One region of the Vibrio sp. YIC-376 genome, then DNA from elsewhere that is predicted to be linked to it. Evidence: predicted binding sites of a transcription regulator. Region 1 holds the regulator's gene; each other region holds the start of a gene.
The links. Region 1 encodes PurR, which represses purine synthesis genes. Its sites were predicted from a motif close to TNANGNAAACGTTTNCNTNA; they were not measured.
Positions count from the first base shown of each region.

Region 2: purL (phosphoribosylformylglycinamidine synthase) is a predicted target of PurR. The motif match lies at 2,540-2,559, and genes of this name have one in related genera.
Region 3: purT (formate-dependent phosphoribosylglycinamide formyltransferase) is a predicted target of PurR. The motif match lies at 2,444-2,463, and genes of this name have one in related genera.

Region 1 is NZ_JBBWFK010000011.1:29,448-34,471, reverse strand. It holds gene WJM94_RS18690 (TVP38/TMEM64 family protein) at 1-677, opposite strand, end outside; gene WJM94_RS18685 (TfoX/Sxy family DNA transformation protein) at 859-1,449, opposite strand; cyclic di-GMP riboswitch class I at 1,566-1,655, opposite strand; gene purR (HTH-type transcriptional repressor PurR) at 1,924-2,928, opposite strand; gene torD (molecular chaperone TorD) at 3,363-4,010, opposite strand; gene torR (two-component system response regulator TorR) at 4,276-4,989, shown strand.
Region 2 is NZ_JBBWFK010000004.1:152,024-157,047, forward strand. It holds gene mltF (membrane-bound lytic murein transglycosylase MltF) at 493-2,136, opposite strand; gene purL (phosphoribosylformylglycinamidine synthase) at 2,700-5,024, shown strand, end outside.
Region 3 is NZ_JBBWFK010000001.1:294,051-299,074, reverse strand. It holds gene sbcB (exodeoxyribonuclease I) at 1-60, shown strand, start outside; gene WJM94_RS01315 (CidA/LrgA family protein) at 120-494, shown strand; gene WJM94_RS01310 (CidB/LrgB family autolysis modulator) at 496-1,173, shown strand; gene cdd (cytidine deaminase) at 1,494-2,381, shown strand; gene purT (formate-dependent phosphoribosylglycinamide formyltransferase) at 2,529-3,704, shown strand; gene WJM94_RS01295 (thiopurine S-methyltransferase) at 3,821-4,471, opposite strand; gene WJM94_RS01290 (phosphoribosylglycinamide formyltransferase) at 4,788-5,024, shown strand, end outside.

The DNA.
Region 1 (5,024 bases):
TGTTGAGTGTCTGTGGGTCTTACTTTCTTCATCACCCATTTGGCAATGATAGGAAACAGACCCAGCAAAGCAAATGAAGCTAAAACACTAGGAGAGACGATATCTGATACACTTTCAATGTTTGCCAATTGTGTACCTGCATTGAGATAAACGGCTGTCCCAGGGAGCATACCAATTTGGCTAGTGAGATAAAAACGGCCAACGGTCATCGGAGTTAATCCCATCAATAAATTGATCAGGAAAAAAGGAAAGACGGGAATCAAACGTAATGAGAGCAGATAGGACGAGCCATCTTTTTCGACACCTTCGTTGATCGCAGTGAGCTTTTTTCCGAACTTGGTTTGTACCCAGTCTCTTAATAGGTATCGGCTACTCAGGAAAGCAAGGGTAGCTCCGATTGTACTGGCAAAAGAGACCAAAACTAAGCTTGTCCAAAAACCGAATAGGGCAGCACCTAATAGAGTAACGACTGCTGCACCGGGAATAGAGAACGCTGCGACAGCGATGTAAGCGAAGAAATAGAGGGTCGTTGCAATAATAAAATTTTGTTCGATATAGGCATTCAGTGCCTCTTGTTGAGCTTTAGCGTTCTCCAACGTTAGGTGCTGGCTAAAATTAACGGCTAATAGAGTTACCGTTAAGAGCAGTATTAACCCAAAAATTAGCTTTTTGTTCATGTGCGCACTCCAGTTGGGCTACCCCTAGTTAAAAGTCTTAACAGATGTTCAGGAAAATGTGGTTTTTAATTTGTAGTTAATGGTTGTTGTTCAGACTAATAGACAGGCTATGACCTAAAAATATTTCAAAAAAAAACCGCAGGCTAGGCTTGCGGTTTTTAGAATAATATTTGAATACTTGTTAAGAAAGCGCGTTTTTCAGTTCTTCTCTTCGAGATTGAGGTACGACGCTCCAGTGAGTGCCGTTAATTGCGCCCTCTAAGGCCCAAAGAAGCTCAATACTTACCTTAGCTGAGTGGGAATCACGTATCGCTTTATAAGCGCTTAGTGCTCCTTCCTCTTCTAGCTGTTCTACTGATTCAATACCAGCTTTTTTTAGCATTCGTTCAGTAGCCAGCCTTAGGTTAGGCAAATCTTTCAATCTGTTAGGTTTACTACTGGCTTGTTGCTTTTTTTCTAATTTGGCTTGTGCTAACGACTGCTTTGCTACTTCTATCAAACGCTCGTTTGATTCCCATAAATCGTTGGAAATCGCGTAGTATTTAGTAACGACCGGAAACCCTCGCTTTTTATAAACGTAGGGTTTGAGTCCTTGCGTCTCGAAATTAGATGAAGTTTGTTGGTCTGCTCGTATATGAAGTTGATCATTCACAACTAGTGCAAACATCGTCTCATCAGCGAAAAGTCCAAAGCCACCAAACATTGAGCGCGACTTGATTGTACCAAGTGCCTCAAATAGCTTCATAGAATCTTTGAGTATCGGTTTATCCATGATGTGTTATCTCGGTGTAATTAACATTACGCCACCAAAAGTCAGGTCCGAGAGAATAGCAAATACATGCAGAAACAATGTCATTATAGGGTAAACTCATCATATGCATATTTGCCATCGGTAACCCCGCTACCTTCCATTTAATCAAATGGTTCAGGCCGGAAGCTTTGCGTCCCACCCTTTCGGATGGTTTGCCCTGTGCGTGACATGTCGAGAATACTTCGTCTCTTGAATTAACATCACATTTTAGCTAATAAAGTGTGATATTGGTTCAGGAAAATTCATTAAAATTATGCGTCGTGATGCATTTGTGAGGCAAGGGTTTTTTAATGAAAGGTATGGTTGTAAGAAAAGTATTACGCACAAATAAAACAGCAACTTACCTAATATTTAACTTTTTGATCGCTGATGATATTGAGTATAAGGCTTATGTTGAGACGAAAAATAAGCGCTCCGGAGAGCGCTTAATGTCAATTAATTGAGTTTCTTCACTGTATTTCGAACGACCAGTTCTGGCTGCATTTCAAAAATGCGTTTTTCGTGTTCTTTGTCTTTAATTCGTTCCAGTAGAATTTCGAATGCATTTTTACCGACACGACGTTTCGGTTGGTGAATCGTCGTGAGTGGTGGAGAAAAGTATTCGGCCAACTCGATATTGTCGTAACCAATCACGGAAACATCGTCGGGGATCTTAATGCCATTTTGTTGTAATCGGCTCATTAAGCCCAATGCCATTGTGTCATTGAAACAGAATACTGCTGTTGGACGTTGTTCCATTGCTGTAATTTTGTCTGCAACGAGAACAGCCGTATCGCACTCAAAGTTACCTTCAAGAATCCAATCTTCGTTTACAGGTATGTTCGCTTCTGCCATTGCACGGCGGAAGCCCATAATACGTTCTTGGCACGCTAGCTTTTCAAAGTGACCACTTAAGCAGGCAATATCAGTATGACCGTTGTCAATCAGATACTTGGTTGCGATATAGCCACCTTCTTCTGAGTTATCCATGATTTTGTCTGCTTGAGAGCTTTCTGGACCCCAATCCATGACTACTTTTGGAATGTCAGCGTGACGGTCAAGCATCTCTTTTAGCTCTTCCGTTAGGTCTGAACACATAACCAGGATGCCATCAACACGCTTTTCAGCCAGCATGCGAATGTAATCTCTTTGCTTTTCGTAGATACCGCCGGTATTACATAAAATAAGAGTGTAACCTTGACGATAACAGTAGCTTTCAACACCATCGATGACTTCTGAGAAGAATAGGTTAGTAGATTGAGTTACCAACATACCGATGGTACGAGTTGAGTTACATTTCAAACTACGAGCAACTGCACTCGGCGCGTAATTAAGCTCATCAACAGCTTTCATTACTTTTTCTTGAGTTGCTTCTGCAACAAAACGTGTTTTGTTGATAACGTGCGAGACTGTAGTAGTAGAAACGCCGGCTAATCGAGCAACGTCTTTTATAGTGGCCATAAATGGTGTCCTGTATCGAGCTACTAATATACCGTGGAGTATAAAACCTTTTGCTGAATGCTTTTTGTAAACTTAGCGCAACTAAAACGTTGATGCTGAGTATGATTAGCAGTGATAGCTCCGAAATCGGTAGAAGGTTTGTAGCAATACGGTTGAGTTGTCCTACCTTTTTCGACTGCACGAAGAAGAGATCGTCAACCTATTAAGAAAACACAAAAACCGCTTTATTTCAGCGGTTTACATAAAAATCATATTTAATCGTTTGCGTTCACATTTTAGCCCTATGTAGACTGGCTGGCAATAATTTCAGCAGCAGTTTTGTGTCTTTGAAGTCACATTTTGATTGCAAAAAAAAGCAAGCGATTGGAACTAGATTAGGGGCAAACGAATAAAAATGGGGAGCCTAAAAACAGGCTCCCAATAATTGGCGGCAATTATTCACCAAGAAGGTAAGTACTGTCCAGTTTACAAAATGCAATTAATAGTTGCGCGACGTTCGCGTAGAAGCCGAAATCATCCAGCTGCTTACATTTCGCTGCGAATTGTGGCAGCCACGATAAGAGTTGATGCACAATGAAGTCATTTTGTTTTGAGAAAGCTTCTTCCATATGCTTTTCCTGTTCAAACTCGTTGGAACGGATGATCATGTTTCCTAAAAAATCGAGTTCTACTGCTAAGTGATCGGCAGGTTCGTTGAGTTTGTCGTCCACTTGTACACCGAACTCAGCCATCAACTTCTCCATTTCCTCCGCTGGCTTATCATTAAGCAAACCGGTTTCACCAATGTACATAGAAGCGTAAGGCAGAGCGCCATACTTTTCTGTTTTTAAGAACAGTTCACAAAAGTCAGCAGCGAGTTCGAGCTGAGCGTCTTCACGATCTTGCAAGCGGTTCAGTGCATCTACCAGGGCATCAACGGAAGGTTTTAGCGATTCATTTTCACCTAAGCCAGCTAAAAAGCTACGAATTTCAACACTGTGGTAAGCTTCCAGTTCTTTGTCTGTCAGTTCTTTGGCGAACAAGCTAGAAAACCACCAGTAAATTTCGGCGCGTTTTTCATTAAAAGCTTTCACTTCTTGCATTTTAGGCTCCTGAATGATGCTTTATGTATAGCATCATAAAATCAATAACGGATGTCCTTTAAGTGTAATCAATTAAAATGAACAGCAATAACTACAACTATTATGTTTTATGGCCAAATGTGTCTGTTTATTAACAGTGTTCAGCAAGCTTGTTTTGAATCAACAAAAGCGTGAAATCTTGCTTTTTAATGTGCCAGTGACTAGAAATGTTAATAGTTATGAATAGAATACATCTCGGATAATAAAATGACAGAAAGTGGCGTAAATGAGCTATCACGTATTAGTCGTAGAAGATGATGTTGTAACGCGTAGTAAGCTTGCGGGATATTTCCAAAACGAAGGTTACACAGTGAGTGAAGCAGAGAGTGGCGCAGAAATGCGTGAAGTGCTGCAAGCTGGTGATGTTGACCTTATCATGCTGGATATTAACTTGCCGGGTGAAGATGGCCTGATGCTTACACGTGAATTACGTAGCCAATCGGATATTGGCATCATATTAGTCACAGGACGCACGGATAGCATCGACAAAATTGTTGGCCTGGAAATGGGGGCGGACGATTATGTCACGAAACCTTTTGAGCTCAGAGAGTTATTGGTTCGCGTTAAAAACCTGCTGTGGCGTATTTCAACCGCGCGCAATGGTTCGAGTAAATCGACAAGCGAGACGAATCAACAACACATTGTTCGTTTTGGTGAGTGGACATTTGATATTCAACGTCGCGCCCTAAGCCGCAATGGTGAGCCAGTCAAACTAACCAAAGCTGAGTATGAACTCTTGGTTGCGTTGTCCTCTTACCCGAATCAGGTCCTAAGTCGTGAACGTATTTTGAATATGATTAGTCATCGAGTGGATGCGCCTAACGACCGTACCATTGATGTCTTGATTCGACGTATGCGCGCCAAGATGGAGTTTGATCCCAAGAACCCACAAATTTTTGTCACGGTTCACGGTGAAGGCTACATGTTTGCTGGTGATTAAAACCCAAAAAACAGACTCAAGAAAAAGGAGAGCAG
Region 2 (5,024 bases), on a different contig from region 1:
ACGAACATCCCTCTTTAAGAAGCTGCATGTTGCAGTGCCTTATTATTCTAAACGTCGATGAACCAAGCTTGTCAGTTCCATCTTTTCGAGCTAAACGTCATACTTATCAACATAATAGCGCATAGCTAGCTATTGGCTGATAAGTCTTCGTTATGCATGGAAAATGACATGACTGATAGAAAGCCGAGCGTAACCAAATTTGAGTTAAATCGTTACGACGTTCTTATCCCGATCTCAGATTAGTTAACAACCATCAGATGACATGCTAATGATCAGCGTTTCATTTAATCGGGAGAGGGTAACCAACCGAGTCTGTCATATTCGAAATATCTAAATAAAGTATTAAATATTAAACGGTTATGGTGTTGGTCAATAAGGTTTGTTTGCACGTACGTTATTATGCTGACCTGACTCGGAACGATCGATTCTAGTGAAGTTTTTTCTTAGACTCAACAAAAAATGACGAGCACGTTGCTCGTCATTTTTTACTAGCTATTCTATGGTATTTTCTGGGGCAGGATCTTCTTCCACAGTACTGTCGGAAGCACTGGAAACCTCTTGGATAACCGTCTCAACTGAGCCTGACACCACTTCATTTACACTCTCTACAGCACCTGAAACATCCGCAGCGACACTCTCTACTGCACCAGATATAATTACGTCCGGATTCAGAGGTGGAATAACTTGCAAGTCATCTGTGTCATCGTCTACCGCTGGTTTTTGGCTAACGTGGCCAATAATAGATTGGTAGTAACGTCGAATATTTTCCACATAGTTACGAGCTTCGTCCCCACGGGCATAACCATAACGTGTTTGGCTGTAGTAACGTTTTTGGCGCAGTAAAGGCAGCCTGTCTTTCACATCGGCCCACGCATTAGGATCACCACCTTGAGATTTCGTCAGTCGTCGCGCATCCAGCATATGACCATAGCCGATGTTGTAAGAGGCAAGAGCAAACCAAATTTTCTCGTGCTCATTTATGGTTTCTGGAACTCGAGCAACGATACGGCGCAGATACTCCACACCACCACGAACAGATTGATCCGGATCCAGACGATTTGTGACACCGACACTTTTCGCTGTAGGTAGAGTCAGCATCATCATACCTCGAACACCAGTGGGAGATTTTGCTTTTGGTTTCCAATGAGACTCTTGATAAGCCAGAGCAGCAATTAAACGCCAGTCAAATTCTTCACTGTATTTTTGGAACAGAGGAGACCACTTAGGCAGTTTATCGTCAAGTGCACGAATGAAAGCACGCGTATCGACATAGTCGAAGGCTTCAATATGGCCGATATATTTCTCTTCCAGCGATGCCAGTTCACCTGACTGTTCAATGTTGCCGAAGAACTCAATCAACATCGCATACAAGCTTTCATCTTCTGAACGGCGAGTAAACCAAGAGACCGGTTGGTCTTCTGTCAACTCAAACGCTAAAGCTAAGTCTGGATAGAGGCGTTGAGCCAGAGATAGCTCAACGGAATCGGTTACAGTAAAGCGCAGTTCTCCGGTTGAGACTTTTTTCAGTAAGTCTCTCGTATCTGCATCACCAATGATTTCAAATTGTAGCTCTGGGTATTGTTTCTTTAATGCCGTCAGTGTCGGAACATATTGGGATTGCTCGACGATTTGCAGAGTTCCAGAACCTGCTGTTGTCTCTTGCTCAGTATCCTCACCTTGTGTCGGTTGATACTTAATTAAGCGTTCGATATCACGTGGTCGTAGTTGTCCCTTTTTGTAGACAACTTGTTGGCTGACATAGTAATAGGCAGGCCCAGGTCGAAAACGTTTTATCGCTTGAGAAGTCTGGTTCAAACCAGTTGCGATAATATCAATGTCGCCTTTTTTAAGAGCAGGGAAAAGATCAGCTTGTCGAAACGCGGGTTTGATCTCAAGCTTTACACCAAGCTCTTCAGCGAACTTGCGTGCAAGTTCGTAATCCAGCCCTGCAGGGCCATCAGGGCCGATGTAATAAGAGAGTTGGTTGTTGAGTGTGCCAACGCGAAGAACACCACGCTCTTGGATTTTTTGGAATTCACTTTTAGGAGCCGACTCAATTTGGCAGGCAGAAAGCAGTAGCACAGAAGCGAAAAGTAGGACGCTGCGCTTAAGTCGGTTGAACTGGCTAATTTGCATTAATTAGTACTTCTCGGAAAATTTCTGATTACCTTTATATCAAAGCGAAGTGGTGGGGCAAAGTGGATTGCACTGGTAGAGTGCGACATTGCGTGTTTTATCGACATTTTGGTGATATACCCAAATGACTTCAATGTGCAGGATTCAGAGCGCTGTCACTGACTCAAGTTCAAGGAAGATAACGCAGCGTAATAGCCAGCTCTTTCCAAGTTATTTGACGCTGAAATTGTGTCAGTGACACGCTCCCGAAGGGCGAGTTGCCTTGGCTTGCATACTTTGTTAACGATTTTTGATTTAGAACCACTAAAACTTCAAATCGTTGCCGCGTCTGCCAGCCAAGTCATTCTCGCTGAACCAAGCACCTTGAGGTTATTTGGGTATAATTCAAATTTGATGAAAAAATTGACGCAAACGGTTGCTTTTGGTGTTACATCACAAAAACAATTACTATATAATGCGCTCGCAAAGGAGAGGTGGAATCGGCATAAGTTCGAGCTTTTGTAGCTAACCGTATGAATTTATTCCAATATCACCTTAATCAATTGCATAAGAGACCTAAGCACATGAGAATTTTGCGTGGCTCCCCAGCTCTTTCTGAGTTCCGTGTAAATAAACTATTGGAACTTTGTCGTGAACAAGATCTGCCTGTAACCGGCATTTACGCCGAGTTCATGCACTTTGCGGATCTAAAATCTGACCTTGATGACCAAGAGTTAGAAAAACTAGAAAAGTTGCTGACTTACGGTCCAACGATCGAAGAGCACGAGCCTGAAGGTCTTCTACTTCTTGTTACGCCTCGTCCTGGTACAATTTCGCCATGGTCTTCTAAATCTACCGATATTGCGAAAAACTGTGGCTTGGCTAAAGTAAAACGTCTTGAGCGTGGTACAGCGTACTATGTTGAAGTTTCGTCTGAACTGTCTCAAGAGCAAGTTGACGTAGTAAAAGGCCTTATCCATGACCGCATGATGGAAACGGTATTTACTGAACTTGAAGCGGCTTCTGCTCTGTTTACAGTAGCTGAGCCTGCACCAGTGGCACACGTTGATGTCTTGGCTGGTGGTCGTCTTGCACTTGAAGAAGCAAACGTTTCACTTGGTTTGGCACTAGCAGAAGACGAAATTGATTACTTGGTGGAGAACTTCACTAAGCTAGGTCGTAATCCTAACGACATTGAGCTGATGATGTTTGCTCAGGCGAATTCAGAGCACTGTCGTCATAAAATCTTTAATGCAGACTGGACTATCGATGGCGTAGACCAAGAGAAGTCTCTGTTTAAGATGATCAAAAATACTTTTGAAACGACACCGGACCACGTTCTGTCTGCGTACAAAGATAACGCTGCGGTAATGACAGGTTCTAAAGTTGGTCGTTTCTTCCCTGATCCGCAAACTCGTCAATACACTTACCATCATGAAGATGCGCACATCTTGATGAAGGTTGAAACTCACAACCACCCAACAGCAATTTCTCCATGGCCAGGTGCATCAACTGGTTCTGGTGGTGAAATCCGTGATGAAGGCGCGACTGGTATCGGCGGTAAACCAAAAGCGGGTCTGGTTGGTTTCACAACGTCTAACTTACGTATTCCTGGCTTTGAGCAGCCATGGGAAACCGACTTTGGTAAACCTGGTCGTATCGTAAACGCACTAGATATCATGCTAGAAGGTCCTCTAGGCGGCGCAGCATTCAACAACGAATTTGGTCGTCCAAACCTACTAGGTTACTTCCGTACTTACGAAGAAAAAGTGACTTCACACGCTGGTGAAGAAGTGCGTGGTTACCACAAGCCAATCATGATTGCTGGTGGTATGGGTAACATTCGTGACGAGCACGTTCAGAAGAAAGAGATCCCAGTTGGTGCGAGCCTAATCGTACTTGGCGGTCCGGCAATGAACATCGGTCTTGGTGGTGGTGCTGCGTCTTCAATGGCATCTGGCCAGTCAGCAGAAGATCTGGACTTCGCTTCAGTACAACGTGAAAACCCAGAGATGGAGCGTCGTTGTCAGGAAGTTATCGACCGTTGTTGGCAGCTAGGTGCAGATAACCCAATCGCATTTATCCACGATGTGGGCGCGGGCGGTATCTCTAACGCACTTCCTGAGCTTTGTGACGACGGCGAGCGTGGTGGTAAATTCCAGCTACGCGATGTACCAAATGATGAATTGAGCATGAGCCCACTGGAAATCTGGTGTAACGAATCTCAGGAACGTTACGTTCTTGCGGTTGCGCCAGAACATATGGAAGCATTTGATGCAATCTGTAAGCGTGAACGTGCGCCATACGCAGTAGTTGGTGTTGCAACAGAAGAACGTCATCTGACTCTGGAAGACTCTCACTTCGATAACACGCCAATTGATATGCCAATGGATATCTTGCTTGGTAAAACACCGAAGATGCATCGTGAAGCAACGACATTGAAAGTAGATAGCCCGGCGATTGCACGCGATGGTATCGAAATCAACGAAGCGGCAGATCGCGTACTTCGTCTTCCAACTGTAGCTGAGAAAACGTTCCTGATTACTATCGGTGACCGCTCGGTAACTGGTTTGGTGGCTCGTGATCAGATGGTTGGTCCTTGGCAGGTTCCTGTGGCTAACTGTGCGGTTACGGCTGCAAGTTACGACACATACCACGGTGAAGCGATGTCAATGGGTGAGCGTACTCCGGTTGCTCTATTAGACTTCGGCGCATCTGCTCGTCTGGCAGTCGGTGAGTCTCTGACTAACATCGCTGCAACCGACATCGGTGATATTAAACGTATTAAGCTGTCTGCGAACTGGATGTCTCCAGCTGGTCACCCAGGTGAAGATGCCGGTCTTTACGAAGCGGTGAAAGCAGTCGGTGAAGAGCTGTGTCCTGCACTTGGTCTGACTATCCCTGTGGGT
Region 3 (5,024 bases), on a different contig from region 1:
GAAAAGAAAATCGCACTATTAAAATCCGTTTATCGTTACGTCGAGAGCCTAGCCTCTTAGTTTTATTACTTATCCAAGGGCACCGTCAGGTGCACTTGTCGTTTCTATATGCTATCAAAATGATAAAAGATCGATTCTTACAACTGGTTCAATTGCTTATTTCCCTCTTTCTCATCATGGGATCGCTTGGTATCGGGGTTACTATCCAAAAGTTCACTGACGCTTCCGTTCCGGGTAGTGTCATCGGCATGATCATCTTGTTTTTGAGTATGGTGCTTGGCATCGTCAAAGTGGAATGGGTCAAACCCGGCGCGACTCTGTTTATTCGCTACATGATTTTGTTATTTGTCCCAATCAGTGTCGGCCTCATGCAGCATTTCGACCTCTTATTCGCTAACGCCTTGTCAATTCTAGCTAGCGCGATAGGTGGTACCCTGATCGTTATGGTCAGCCTTGCGTGGCTGTTGGATTACTTGCTTAAGGAGAATCACTGATATGTGGATTTTACTCACTATTGTCGTTTTCTTTATCGCCCGGAAAATTGCGGTCAAGGCAAATCATCCGCTTGTAAACCCGCTACTTATCAGTATTGCGGTCATTATCCCGTTGTTAACCTATTTGGACGTGCCGTTTGACACTTACTACGCCGACAACCAGATATTTAGTTTCTTACTACAGCCTGCGGTCGTTGCACTTGCTTATCCACTTTACGAACAGCTTCCGCAAATCAAAGCAAACTGGCGTATCATTACCCTCGCTTGTGTTCTGGGTAGCGTGATGTCAATGCTGACGACAACCTTAATCGCCGTTGCATTCCATACTGAGATTAGTTTGATCGCCAGCTTGGTTGGTAAATCCGTAACAACCCCTATTGCAATGGAAATCTCCAGTCACCTCGGTGGTGAAGCCGCTGTTGCTGCGATCTTAGTTCTACTCGTGGGTTTGCTGGGTGCCATCGTCGCCTACCCAATCTATAACCTAATTGGCATTAAGCATCCTATCGCCCGAGGTCTTACAATGGGCACCGTGTCACACGCACTTGGTACTGCAGCCTGTGTAGAGAAACAACCGGCTGACGCAGCATTTTCATCTCTGGCATTAGTCTTGTGCGGTATTATCACTTCTATTCTGGCTCCAAGCTTTTTCGCTCTGGCGGTCTGGCTATATCAATAATAAGTATCAGCGGCCTGTCTATTCTTCTGGTAGGCCGCTAGACTCATTCTCCCTTCCCCTTCGTCTAATGTTCAAACCGTAAAAGCCGAAGCGACTCATTAGCAAGCGCTCTCACTACCCCATTTCTTGGGTATATGTGCATGAGTTGATATATTTATGAGACGGAAATAACACTCAGCAGCTGTGCAATCGAATACATGTGTGACATCACTCTAATTATGTAACGTGATTTATTATTGCATTGACAAACGTGATCAAAAGCACGGAACATTTCTCTCCTTTGCATAGAATAACTGTCCATGCAATAACAAGGATTCAACATGAAAAGTCGCATTGAACAAGCGCTATCAAACGCTCCTGAAGCACTTTCAAACCTACTTGCTCCTATCGTCCTAGCCGACGATTTTGATGCCACTCTTTCAGTTCAGCAGTTCGAGCAGTTACTTTCCGCTACTGGTCTATCAGATAAAGAGCTACGTGTTGCTCTACTTCCTTTTGCTGCAGCCTATTCTTACGCTCCTATTTCTGAATTCTACGTTGGCGCAATTGTTCGTGGTCTCTCAGGTCGCCTTTACTTCGGTGCAAACATGGAATTCCTTGGTGTTCAGTTAGGTCAAACCGTTCACGCAGAGCAATCTGCAATCAGCCATGCCTGGATGAAAGGCGAACGTGGTCTAAAAGACATTACAATTAACTTCAGCCCTTGCGGCCACTGCCGTCAGTTCATGAATGAGCTGTCTACTGCGAAAGAATTAAAGGTACAACTGCCAGAGCGTGAAGAAAAATCGCTGCACGAATATCTTCCTGAAGCGTTTGGCCCTGCTGATCTGGGGATCACATCTGGTTTAATGGCAGACGTGAAACATCAGTTCGGATGCGATGATGACGATGTATTGATTCAAAAAGCCGTTGATGCAATGAACATGAGTCATGCCCCATACACGAACAACCTAAGCGGCTTAGCATTAGTGCTTGCTGATGGGCGTATTATTCAGGGTGCCTACGCAGAAAATGCCGCATTCAACCCAAGTCTTCCTCCTCTGCAAGTTGCGCTGATTCAGGTGCTTCTGGCTGGCGAAACGTTCGATAAAATTACGGCAGCGGCTTTGGTAGAAAATTCTGAAGGCAAGATTAGCCACTTAGCCGATACACAATCGACGTTAGAAGCTTTGAATCCGGATATTCCGCTCAGTTTCGTTAACGTATAACACTGACAATAATGTTGATAGAAGCTCTACAATATGTAGAGCTTTTTTATTGTGAAAAACCCGGGAGCAAACGTTTGCTTTGCGAGAAAAATTCAGTATGATCCCCTGAAAATTCTGTCTCATCACTTTATTTTGTAAGGGAACAATATGTTCGGTACCGCAACTAGCGCGAATGCTACCCGTGTATTACTTTTAGGCTCAGGCGAACTTGGTAAAGAAGTAGCAATTGAATGCCAACGACTTGGTTTAGAAGTCATCGCTTGTGACCGTTACGCGAATGCACCGGCGATGCAAGTCGCTCACCGCAGCTACGTGCTTGATATGCTAGATGGCCAAGCTTTAGAAGAGATCATCAACAAAGAACAACCAGCTTACGTGGTACCGGAAATTGAAGCTATCGCGACCGACAAACTGGTTGAGCTTGAAGAGAAAGGCCTGAATGTAGTTCCAACTGCAAAGGCGACTAAACTCACAATGAACCGCGAAGGCATTCGCCGTTTAGCAGCAGAAGAGCTTGATCTTGCCACTTCTCCTTACAAATTTGCAGATAGCTACGACGATTTCAAAGCAGCAGTAGAATTCGTGGGTATCCCATGTGTCGTTAAACCAGTGATGAGTTCATCTGGTAAAGGCCAGAGCGTTATCAAAACAGAAGACGACATCGAAAAAGCGTGGAATTATGCACAGGAAGGCGGTCGTACTGGCGCAGGCCGAGTGATCGTGGAAGGCTTTATCGATTTCGATTACGAAATCACGCTACTAACAGTACGTGCAGTTGATGGCGTACATTTCTGTGCTCCAATCGGTCACCGCCAAGAAGATGGTGACTACCGTGAATCTTGGCAACCACAAGAGATGTCTGAGAACGCGATAAAAGCGGCTGAGTTCACTGCTGAGAAAGTGGTTAATGCTCTGGGTGGTTACGGCATTTTCGGTGTGGAGCTATTTGTGAAAGGTGACAAAGTTATCTTTAACGAAGTTTCTCCTCGCCCACACGATACTGGCATGGTAACCATGATTTCACAGGAAATGTCTGAGTTCGCGCTTCATGTTCGTGCGTTTACAGGTATGCCAATTAACAAAATCGTCCAATACGGCCCTTCTGCATCAGCAGTTATCCTGGGACAAGGCACTTCAACGAATATTCGTTTCGATAACCTGTCTGAAGTATTGGCACAGCCACAAACTCAAGTTCGCCTCTTTGGCAAACCTGAAATCGATGGACGTCGTCGTTTAGGTGTCGTACTTACTCGTCGCAAGACTACAGAAAAGTCTGTGCAGGATGCTGTAGAAAACGCATCTAAAGTAAATATCATTTACTAAGCGCCCTGTTTAGGCTTCTAACATAACAAAAAGCGCAGCAACTACTAGTACGTTACTAAATAGTTAGCTGCGCTTTTTCGTATCTCTGGGCAAGTAACGAACTACTGCATTAAAAGTTACAGCGCTTCGATTAAGTACACTTCTTCAGAAAAACGACTCAGCCCCTGCTTAGCAATTTTCGGGTGCTCTTCATTCGCTTCATCAACATTCAGGCAAGTGACTTTGTAACCTGAGAACAACTGTTCTATCTCGTTTACCGGCACACTAAATGGAGGACCCGCCATCTCTTCCTGAGCGTAGTTTAGTGTCACAAGCAGAATACGACCTCCCGGCTTAAGAAGCTGTTTTAAACGGGTAGCGTACTCTTCTCGCATCTCTTGCGGCAGTGCTACCAGTGCGGCGCGATCATAAACGATATCGGCTTGAGCAACAGGAGCACTAAAAAAGTCACCAGTATAAATTGAGAGTTCATCAAACTGATACAACTCATGCATGCCACTTATTTGCGTTACCGTCGGTGTATAAAAGTGCTCAGCGAAGAAAGCACGTACCGCAATTTGGCTTAACTCGACGCCAGTAACCTCGTCATGTTTGGTTGCCAACCAGACAAGGTCTTCGGACTTCCCACAGAGCGGAACCAACACCGTGTCTTCGCGTTTTGGGTTCGTATGGTGCCAGTGCTGAGGCAATAATGGATTTACATCTTCCAGGTGAAATCCGATTTTGTTGCTGGCCCATTTGTTGTGCCAAAATTCTGGGTCTCTCATTTTACTTTCTACTTGTCAGCTGATTTTCATTTTGTGGGATAAGACTAATGATTTTTCCGAATTTGTCTATGCTGTTCATCTTTAGTTAATACGCAAATGCTAGGATGATTTCATGCTTTAGAAAACGATTCTGACGCTTAATTAACAGAATAATGAAAAGTAAAATGGTGATCTAGTGCATAATTTCACTATAAACATACGCATTAACCTTGGGATCTTCCAATTAACTCCCATTAATGAATAGCAACCTAATTTGCCAAACTTAGCGACCTTTTTGTTCCCCATTATCTAAGTGCAAGTAAGTTAAGGAGAGTGAATGAGCTTATTTTTCCGTACAACAGCATTGATGCTTTTGGTACTAAGCCGTGCACCCGCATTCGCCGCAATTCCTAGTACTCCAAGTAACGAGCAAAATCGTTCCACCAGTCAAAACGAAGTTTGTTCAAAACTATTCAAACATAGCCTTAGTGGTTTGTATGGTATTCAGACTCTAGATACAAACCCAACTCAACCCTATTCGGATTTCGATATTCTTTATAGCAAAGCACATCAA